DNA from 2 places in the Streptomyces daghestanicus genome. Region 1 is predicted to be linked to the other one. Evidence: riboswitches for the same ligand, from Rfam matches in the RefSeq annotation. Region 1 holds a riboswitch; the other holds the start of a gene.

Evidence for each region. Region 1 has a riboswitch for cyclic di-AMP ahead of Sdagh_RS15680 (C40 family peptidase). Riboswitches for the same ligand answer to the same signal wherever they lie in the genome.
Region 2: linked by a shared signal. The riboswitch ahead of Sdagh_RS03605 (C40 family peptidase) and the one ahead of Sdagh_RS15680 (C40 family peptidase) in region 1 are both predicted to bind cyclic di-AMP.

What each region holds. Positions count from the first base shown of each region.
Region 1 is NZ_BNDX01000008.1:1,391,519-1,396,144, reverse strand. It holds gene Sdagh_RS15690 (hypothetical protein) at 85-438, shown strand; gene Sdagh_RS15685 (tellurite resistance/C4-dicarboxylate transporter family protein) at 440-1,417, opposite strand; gene Sdagh_RS15680 (C40 family peptidase) at 1,445-2,614, opposite strand; cyclic di-AMP (ydaO/yuaA leader) riboswitch at 2,623-2,795, opposite strand; gene pcrA (DNA helicase PcrA) at 3,028-4,626, shown strand, end outside.
Region 2 is NZ_BNDX01000002.1:747,819-752,444, reverse strand. It holds gene Sdagh_RS03625 (urease subunit alpha) at 1-121, opposite strand, end outside; gene Sdagh_RS03620 (urease subunit beta) at 114-425, opposite strand; gene Sdagh_RS03615 (urease subunit gamma) at 437-739, opposite strand; partial or broken gene Sdagh_RS03610 (IS110 family transposase) at 1,269-1,634, shown strand; cyclic di-AMP (ydaO/yuaA leader) riboswitch at 2,088-2,224, shown strand; gene Sdagh_RS03605 (C40 family peptidase) at 2,228-2,701, shown strand; gene Sdagh_RS03600 (DUF6328 family protein) at 2,823-3,488, shown strand; gene Sdagh_RS03595 (ATP-binding protein) at 3,530-4,006, opposite strand; gene Sdagh_RS03590 (helix-turn-helix domain-containing protein) at 4,220-4,626, shown strand, end outside.

The DNA of each region.
Region 1 (4,626 bases):
GCGGGGATGGCGGGCCGGATGTCCGGGATGCGCCGACCGGTCCGGTGCCGGCCGGGCCCGTGCCCTTGACTAGGCTCCGGCCCCATGGACGTACTCATCCACCTCTTCGTCGGTCTCCACATCATCGGCATCGCGGCGCTGCTCGGCGGCTTCCTCACCCAGATGAAGGCGATGGGCGAGGGCACCGCCCGGTTCGGCCCGGCGATGCTGCACGGCGCGCTGACCATGCTGGTCACGGGGGTGATCCTGGTCGGGCTGAACCAGGCCGACGACCACTCCGTCAACAACGTCAAGATCGGCGTGAAGCTGGCCGTGCTGATCGTGATCCTCGGCCTGGTCTATGTGAAGCGCGACGACGAAAAGGTGGAGAAGCAGCTGTTCGGCCTGGTCGGGCTGCTCACGATGGTCAACGTCTTCATCGCGGTGCTGTGGACCTGAGTCACCGCGGCGCCGCCGGCCGGAGCGCGCCGTGGGCGGAGCGGACCGCTCCGGCGGCCACCGCCAGCCAGGCGGCCACCGCGATCCACAGCAGGGCCTGACCGGGCCCGTCCAGCCACGGCACCTCGACGGCGGCGGCGACGGACAGCGTCGCCGCCGCCGTCATGCCGAGCGGGAACACCGTCGACCAGCGGCGTACGTCGTAGCGGAGCCGCGGCCGGAGCACTTCGGCGACGAGCAGGACGGCGTACCAGGCCAGGTCCAGGACGAGCAGGGCGACGGTCGCGGTGCGCAGGACGTCGCCGTCGTCCTGGTTCCACAGGTACATGCCGGTGCCGTCGGCGGCGAGCAGTTTGGAGCCGGCCAGCGCCGAGATGGCGAGCGCGCCACCCGCCACCCAGTGGTCCCCCGGCCCCTGGGTGACCTGCCGCCAGTCGAAGCGGAGGAGGGCGGCGGCGTAGAGCACCAGGCCGAGCCAGAACGGCACCAGCGCCGCGTGCGCGAGCCAGGGCGTCGAGGTGGTGGCGGCCAGCGTGGCGCCGAGCACGGCGAGCCCCTGTGTCGCCACACAGCCCAGGAACACCGCGCCGGGCATGGACCGCCCCCAGTGCCGGACCACCAGGACGATCAGCCCCGGCCACAGCGCCGTCGCCAGGGCGAGCAGCGCGGCTGCCAGGAACTGCCCGCCGAGCAGGGCGAAGCGGGTGCCTAGCACGGTCGTCGCGGCGATCGCGGTGAGCGCGCCCGGTGTCGCCGCCCGGGCCACCCACGTCGGTCGCTCGCGCAGCAGCAGGACGGTGAAGTTCAGCGCCAGGCCCAGCCAGGCGGCGCAGCCCAGTACCAGGGAGATCCCGGACAGGGTCTCGTGGCCGGCCAGGTGCAGGCCGACGGAGACGATGCCGGTCGCCATGACGGCGGCTCCGGCCGCCGGCGGACGCCCCGCCCACCAGGCGCGCAGAGCGGAGGTCCCGGATGACATGGCGCCGATGCTAGAGAGCGGAGCCGCTCAGGCCGGGCGCACCACGCTGTGGATCGACGACTCCCCGTCGTAGTAGACGGACTCCTCACGGACGTACGCGCCCGGTTTCGGGGCGTGGATCATCATGCCGTCGCCGATGTAGATCCCGACGTGCGAGATGTCGTCGTAGAAGAAGACCAGGTCACCGGGGCGTGCGGCGGAGATCGAGACCGTCGTGCCGGCGTTGACCTGGTCGTAGGTGGTGCGGGGCAGGTCGACGCCCGCGTCCTTCCAGGCGGCCTGGGTGAGGCCGGAGCAGTCGTAGGAGCCGGGGCCGGTGGCGCCCCAGACGTACGGTTTGCCGATCTGGGCGCGGGCGAAGGCCAGTGCCTTCTCCGCCGCGGTGGCGTACCCGGGGTCGGGGGAACCGGACGAGGACGAGGCGGACGAGGAGGTGGTGCCGGACGCGGCCTCCTGTGCGGCCGCCGCGGCCTCCTCCTGCCGTCTCTGCTCCGCGGCCTGCTGCCGGGCCAGTTCCTCGGCCTTGCGGGCCGCCTCCTCCTGCTTCTTCTTCTCGATCGCCGCGAGCCGTGCCTGCTCCTCGGCGGTCAGGTCGGCAAGGAGCCGGCGCGCGGAGGACAGTTTCGTCCGGACGGTGGCCTTGGCCGTCTTCAGGTCGGTCTGCGCGTCGGTCAGCGTCCGCAGGCTCTCGGTGGCCTCCCGGCGCTTCTCCATCGTCTCGGCCTGCTGGGTGGCGTAGTCGTCGACCAGCTGCTTCTGGCGGCCGGTGAGCCGGTCCATCAGCTGGTTCTGGTCGAAGTAGTCCTGCGGCGAGTCCGCGAGCAGGAGGGTCGCGGTGTCGGAGACGGACGTGCCGGTGCGGTACTGGGCGGCGGCGAAGGAACCCAGCTCCTCGCGCGCGTCGTTGAGTTCCTGGGTGCGCGCGGCGAGGGAGTCGAGGAGGCCGTCGACCTGCTCGCGCTGCTTCGCGGTCTTCTCCTTGGCCGCGTTGTACTTCTCGGTGGCCGCCCCGGCCTGGCGGTAGAGGTCGTCGACCTTCCGCTGGACCTCTTCGAGGCTCGGCCGGTCGTCGGCGGGAGCGGCGGTGGCCGTCTGGGACAGCAGGGCCACCGAGGTGAGCGCGGCCGTGGCGAGGGCGGGGGTCCGTATGCCCGCCACGCGTGATCCGGCGGGACGGGACTTGCGGTGCGACGCCAAGGGAGGCGACTCCTTCCGTGCTCCGCCTACCGGGTTAGCTGTCGGGTTCGGGCGGTGGTGGTACGGAAGGCTGCCCTACGGTCCGGCCCGGGGCCGGGCTGTGAACCGATTCACCCCATGTCACGGTGGGTCCCCGGTTCCGGGTGCCGAGCGGGCACGCCGGATTCGGCGGAGGCCGCGCGGCCCGGCGACGGTTCGCCGGTGGGGGTCGTGCGGCCCGCCCGCACCGTAGCCAACTCGTGTGCTGCCTGTGAAGGTTGAAGGGTGATATGCCCGATACATTTTCGTGACCTGGGGCAGGAGTCTCACGGTGCGTGATGCGAGGTGACGGCAGCGTGTCCGGCGGTCCGGTCGCCGGCGGGTTTTCCACAGGGCGTCCGGTTGTCGGTGGGGCGCCCTAGACTCGTAGAGCGATGAGCAGCCTCTTTGACGACAGCTTCCTGGCGAGCCTCCAGGCCCCCCGCGGCCATGAGGAGGAGCCTCTGCCCCCACCCGAGGACGAGCACGTACCGGAGCCGATCCCGGACGATCTGTTCGCCGGGAAGTTCGACGCGCCGCCGGACCGGGACGCGTACTACCGGGACGGTGCCCCACGCCCGGTCCTGGACCCCGCCGCCCTCCTGGAGGGGCTGAACGAGAACCAGCGCGCCGCGGTCGTCCACGCCGGCTCCCCGCTGCTCATCGTGGCCGGCGCCGGCTCCGGCAAGACCCGCGTCCTCACGCACCGCATCGCCTACCTGCTCGCCCAGCGCGGCGCCCACCCCGGCCAGATCCTCGCGATCACCTTCACCAACAAGGCCGCGGGCGAGATGAAGGAGCGCGTCGAGCAGCTCGTCGGCCCGCGCGCGGGCGCGATGTGGGTGATGACCTTCCACAGCGCGTGCGTCCGCATCCTGCGCCGGGAGTCGAAGAAGCTCGGCTTCACCTCGTCGTTCTCGATCTACGACGCCGCCGACTCCAAGCGGCTGATGGCGCTGGTCTGCAGGGACCTCGACCTCGACCCCAAGCGGTTCCCGCCCAAGGCGTTCAGCGCCAAGATCAGCAATCTGAAGAACGAGCTGATCGACGAGGAGGACTTCGCGGCCCAGGCCGCCGACGGCTTCGAGAAGACCCTCGCCCAGGCGTACGCGCTCTACCAGGCGCGGCTGCGCGAGGCCAACGCCCTCGACTTCGACGACCTGATCATGACCACGGTCCACCTGCTCCGCGCCTTCCCGGACGTCGCCGAGCACTACCGCCGCCGTTTCCGGCACGTCCTGGTCGACGAGTACCAGGACACCAACCACGCCCAGTACGCCCTGGTGCGCGAGTTGGTCGGCACCGCCTCCGAACACCCCGTCGACGTGCCGCCCGAGGCCGAGGTGCCGCCCGCCGAGCTGTGCGTCGTGGGCGACGCCGACCAGTCGATCTACGCCTTCCGCGGCGCGACCATCCGCAACATCCTCCAGTTCGAGGAGGACTACCCGGACGCGGTCACGATCCTGCTGGAGCAGAACTACCGCTCCACGCAGACCATCCTGAGCGCCGCCAACGCGGTCATCGAGCGCAACGAGTCGCGCCGGCCGAAGAACCTGTGGACCAACGCGGGCGCCGGCGCGCAGATCACCGGGTACGTCGCCGACACCGAGCACGACGAGGCGCAGTTCGTCGCCGACGAGATCGACCGGCTCACGGACGCGGGCGACGCCAAGGCCGGCGACGTCGCCGTCTTCTACCGCACCAACGCCCAGTCCCGTGTCTTCGAAGAGGTCTTCATCCGCACCGGCCTGCCCTACAAGGTCGTCGGCGGCGTCCGCTTCTACGAACGCAAGGAGGTCCGGGACGTCCTGGCCTACCTGCGCGTCCTCGCCAACCCCGAGGACTCGGTACCGCTGCGCCGCATCCTCAACGTGCCCAAGCGAGGGATCGGCGACCGTGCCGAGGCGATGATCGACGCCCTCGCGCAGCGGGAGAAGATCAGCTTCCCGCAGGCGCTGCGGCGCGTGGACGAGGCGTACGGCATGGCCGCGCGC
Region 2 (4,626 bases), on a different contig from region 1:
CGGGGCCGCCGGAACGGTCCTCCTCGATCTCGATCAGCAGGTCGGTGTCGGCGAGCCTGATCCGGTCGCCGGTGGTGGGGCCGAACAGGTCGGCGTAGGCGGGGCGGGAGATCTCAGGCATCGAGGGCACCTCCGGTCTCGCCGCGCAGTCCGGGCACGATCCGGGCGCCGGCGACGGGGACGAGTTCGACCTCGACGGGGATGCCGGGCTCGAAGCGTACGGCCGTGCCGGCGGCGACGTTCAGCCGCTTGCCGCGGGCCGCGGCGCGGTCGAACTCCAGCCCGGGGTTGGCCTCGGCGAAGTGGTAGTGGGAACCGACCTGGACGGGCCGGTCGGCGGCGTTCAGGACCGTCAGCCGGGTGGTGTCGCGGCCCTCGTTGTAGACGATCGGACCGTCGGCGAACAGGATCTCTCCGGGGATCACGGCGGCTCCCCTCAGACGATCGGGTCGTGGACGGTGACGAGCTTGGTGCCGTCCGGGAAGGTCGCCTCGACCTGCACGTCGTGGAGCATCTCGGGGATGCCCTCCATGACGTCGTCCCGGGTGAGCAGTTCGCGCCCGGAGGACATCAGTTCGGCGACGGTGCGGCCGTCCCGGGCGCCCTCCAGGATGTGCGACGTGATGAGGGCGACGGCCTCGGGGTGGTTCAGCTTCAGGCCGCGTGCCCGGCGCTTCTCGGCGACGTCGGCCGCCACATGGATGAGCAGCCGCTCTTGCTCGTGCGGGGTCAGTCGCACGTCCCACCTCACAGTCCTCGCTCCGGACCGTGCGGGTCCGGTTGCCGCAGCCACGGGGCAACGTCGCAGATGGCCGAAGCGGCAGGCTAGTTGCACCGGGTTTCGCTCACGTTAACCCGCCCAAGATCACTTCTCGTTGCCCGAGGCGACTTCTTGGGGGCCCCTTTGCCCGTCCTTGGCCGGGCGGGCGGAGGGGGCGCCCGTCCGGCCCCGCGCGGCCGGGCCGGCCCCGGGCCCGCCGGACCGGGTGCGGAGCGGGCGCCGGCGCCCCGTCAGCTTCTTCACGGTCCCGCAAGAGGGCCGCTGGCCTCCGGGCCCGGCGTGACTGTCGTCCCCTGCCGAACGGATGACCTGGGGGTGGTGTCACCGGGCCCGAGGGGTGCCGTCGGAGACGCTGATCAGAGGTCCGACCACCGCCGCGCGCCGGGCGCAGTGCCCGGCCGTTTGCGGGCGGCAGGTCCGCATGACGTGGATGCGCGAGAACGGCACCCGAGTGTGAGGCCGGCACGCATCGACGCATGGGGGCACGATGGTCGACATCGATGGGGTGGGCGTCTTCCTGGGCCTGGACGTCGGCAGGCACGCGCACCACGGACACGGCCCGACTCCGGCCGGGAAGAGGGTCTTCGACACCCCGCTGCCGAACGGCGAGCTTCACCTGCGGGCCGTGTCCGGCAAGCTGAAGGCCGAGTTCGGCACTGTCCTGGTGGTCGTGGACCAGCCCGCCTCGATCGGCGCCCTCCCGCGCACGGTCGCCCGGGACTCGGGCTGCGAGGTCGCCCGTCCGCCCGGACTGGCGATGCACAGGATCGCCGGCCTCCACCCCGGCGAAGCCAGGACCGACGCGAAGGACGCCGCAGTCATCGCGGACGCGGCCCGCACCATGCCGCACACCCCCGGAGCGGGCGACGCACGGCCCGGACCACCCGGCCGCCGGGGGTGCCGGCCGACGCTCCCGCCCGCCCCCTGCGCGGTCCCCTCCGGACAGGGCGGAACGGACCGAACGGCGTACCCCCCTTCGGCGTAGGAACACGTCCTTCTCCGGACCCGTCCGGCTTGCGCAACGCGCCTGGTCCGGGAGCGGAATGACCTGTTCCGCCGCTGGTCGGACGGTCAGCGGCGCCGTCCCGCCGTCCGGGACGCGGGGCCTTCCACCCGAACGGGTGAGTGGTGAGTAACAACACAAACCACCCGTTCCGTTGGGATTTTCCGACTTCGGTGCGTCAAGATCCCTGTCTGACGACAAGACCCCGCCGCAGTGGCGGGGCGATCCGGGCGGACGCCGAGTCCTGCCGCCGCCCGGATGACCGGTCGACAGGAGTGGATCGGCAGGAGTGGAGGACCCGAGCATGACGGGTCGCCGGAACGGTCACGCCATGGCCGGAGCCGAGCAGCCCTTGGGGTGAAGCCGCGTTCGCGCGGCCGGGCAACTTCGCCAGCCCGAATCCGACAGGTCATCCTTCACAGGCGGCTGACGAAGGGTTGCGCATGACTGCGCTCAATCGTGTCCCGTCGCTGATGGTCCGTGCCGGCACGGCCTCGGCCCTCACCATCGCCGCCGTGGGCGGCTCGATCGTGGTTCCCGGCATCGCCTCCGAGGCCGCCGCGGCCACCCACGCGACCAAGGCGCTGAAGATCGCGGCGTCCAAGAAGGGCGCCCCGTACCGCTACGGGGCCACCGGGCCGTCCCGGTTCGACTGCTCCGGGCTGACGCTGTACTCGTTCAAGAAGGCCGGCAAGAAGCTGCCGCGCACGGCGGCCCAGCAGTACAACCGGACGCGCCACATCACGGCCTCCAGCCGCAAGGCCGGCGACCTGGTGTTCTTCCACTCGGGCCGGAGCGTGTACCACGTGGGGATCTACGCCGGGAAGGGCAAGATCTGGCACGCCCCGAAGACCGGTGACGTGGTCCGGCTCCAGAAGATCTGGACGAAGAGCGTCTGGTACGGCCGGGTGAAGTGAGCCGCCCGAGGGGGTGCCGGCGGCCCCGGCGGGCGGTCGTGACGGCCGGTCACCCCCTCGGATTCGCACGTCCGTGCGCACGGTCGGGAGTGATCCGGGCCCCTCGGGATATCCGTGGGGCATGGCCGACCACCGTCCCTGCACCGCGCGGGGTGAGACCCCGCTGCAGCGCGCCGACCGCAACTTCGGCGAGCTGCTCCAGGAGCTGCGGGTCACCCAGACGGGCGTGCAGATCCTCTTCGCCTTCCTGCTGTCCCTGGCGTTCACCCCGCGCTTCCCCGACCTCGACACGGTCCAGCGGGCCACGTACGTCACCACGCTGCTGCTCGCGGTGCTCGCCGCCATCCTGTTCACCGCGCCGGCCGCGCTGCACCGCTCGCTCTTCCAGCAGGGCGCCAAGGCGCACATCGTGCGGGTGTCCTCGCGGCTCGCCTCGGCCGGCATGGGAGTTCTGGTGTTCGCGTTCACCGGCGCGGTGCTGCTCGTCGTGGACGTGACGGCCGGCCGCGCGGGCGGGCTGGCGGCGGGCGCGACGACGCTGCTGCTCTGCCTGGGGCTGTGGGGCCTGCTCCCCCGCCTGGTGCGGCGGCGTACGGCGGGGCGCACCTCCGAGGAGCCCGCGGGGGACGCCGCCGGCCCCCGGGCGGACGCGGCGGCCGAACCCCTCGGCGGCGCGTACGCCGGTGCCGGGCGGGCGTCCGGCGGGAGCCGGTCCGCGGCGGCCCGGCGGCTCCCGGAGCCCCGGCGCCGGAACCCGGCGCGCACCGGGCCGTCGACGCGGCGCTGACCCGCCGTCCGCCGCGCCGCGCGCCCCCCGCGCCCGGCGCCTCACTCCGGCGGGTCCCGCCGGTTCGGCCGGGAGGCCCTCGCCGCGGCCGGTTCCGGCCGGGTCCGCCAGGGCAGTTCGACGGAGACGGTCTTGCCGCCCTCCCGCGTGGAGCGGACCGTCAGCCGGCCCCCGCACTCGGCGGCGAGCCAGCGGATGATCACCATGCCGCGCCCGTTGTCCTGCTGGACGGCGGCGGGCAGCCGTTTGGGGAACCGCGGATGGCTGTCGGTGACCCCGATCCACAGGTGTTCGTCGTGGTCCAGCGCCAGGTCCACGGTGAAGGTGGGCGACTGCCCGAGGGTGTGCTGCACGACATTGGTGGCCAGCTCCGACACGATGAGCCGGACCGTGTCGGACACGTCCGTGTCCGCGGGCAGTCCCCACTCCGCGAGCGTGCCGACGACATAGGTCCGGGCGGCGGAGACCGAGGCGGGATCGCTCGGCAGAGTGACGGATGCTTCCAGATGATCTGCCATGGCGACGTCGTCCCTTTCCTGCGGGACCGCGGCCCGACACGGAGTGGACGGTTCGAGTACGGTCCCGGACTGTGCTTGGTCGCCAGAGTGCCATCACCCCACTGGTGGAGGAGGCGATCCCCCAAGATATGCATATATCTGTCGCTCGAAGCGGTGAACTCTGCGCCAGCAGACCTTTTCCGGGCGGCTCAAAAGGAGTAAAGGAGTGGGCCCATGCGGCACGGCCCTGTGGTGCGCCGTCGCAAACTCGGCGCCGAACTGCGCGCCCTGCGTACGCGGGCGGGAATCACCAGCGGTGAGGCGGCCCGGCTGGCCGGCTGGCACCAGTCGAAAGTCAGCCGGATCGAGACCGGGACGAGCGGGGCGAAACCCGGCGACGTGGATTTGCTCCTGGACGTCTACGGCGTGGCCGACACCCAGCTCCGCGAAGTGCTCCTGGCCCTGGCCGGCTCCGAGGACGACGGCGGCAGCCGGCAGCACTGGTGGCACCCCTACCGCGGGGTACTGCCGCCCGCCTACCGGGACTTCATCAGCCTGGAGTCGCAGGCCGGCACGATGCGCACCCTGGAGACCACCGTCGTCCCCGGCCTCCTGCAGACCCCGGAGTACGCCCGCGAGGT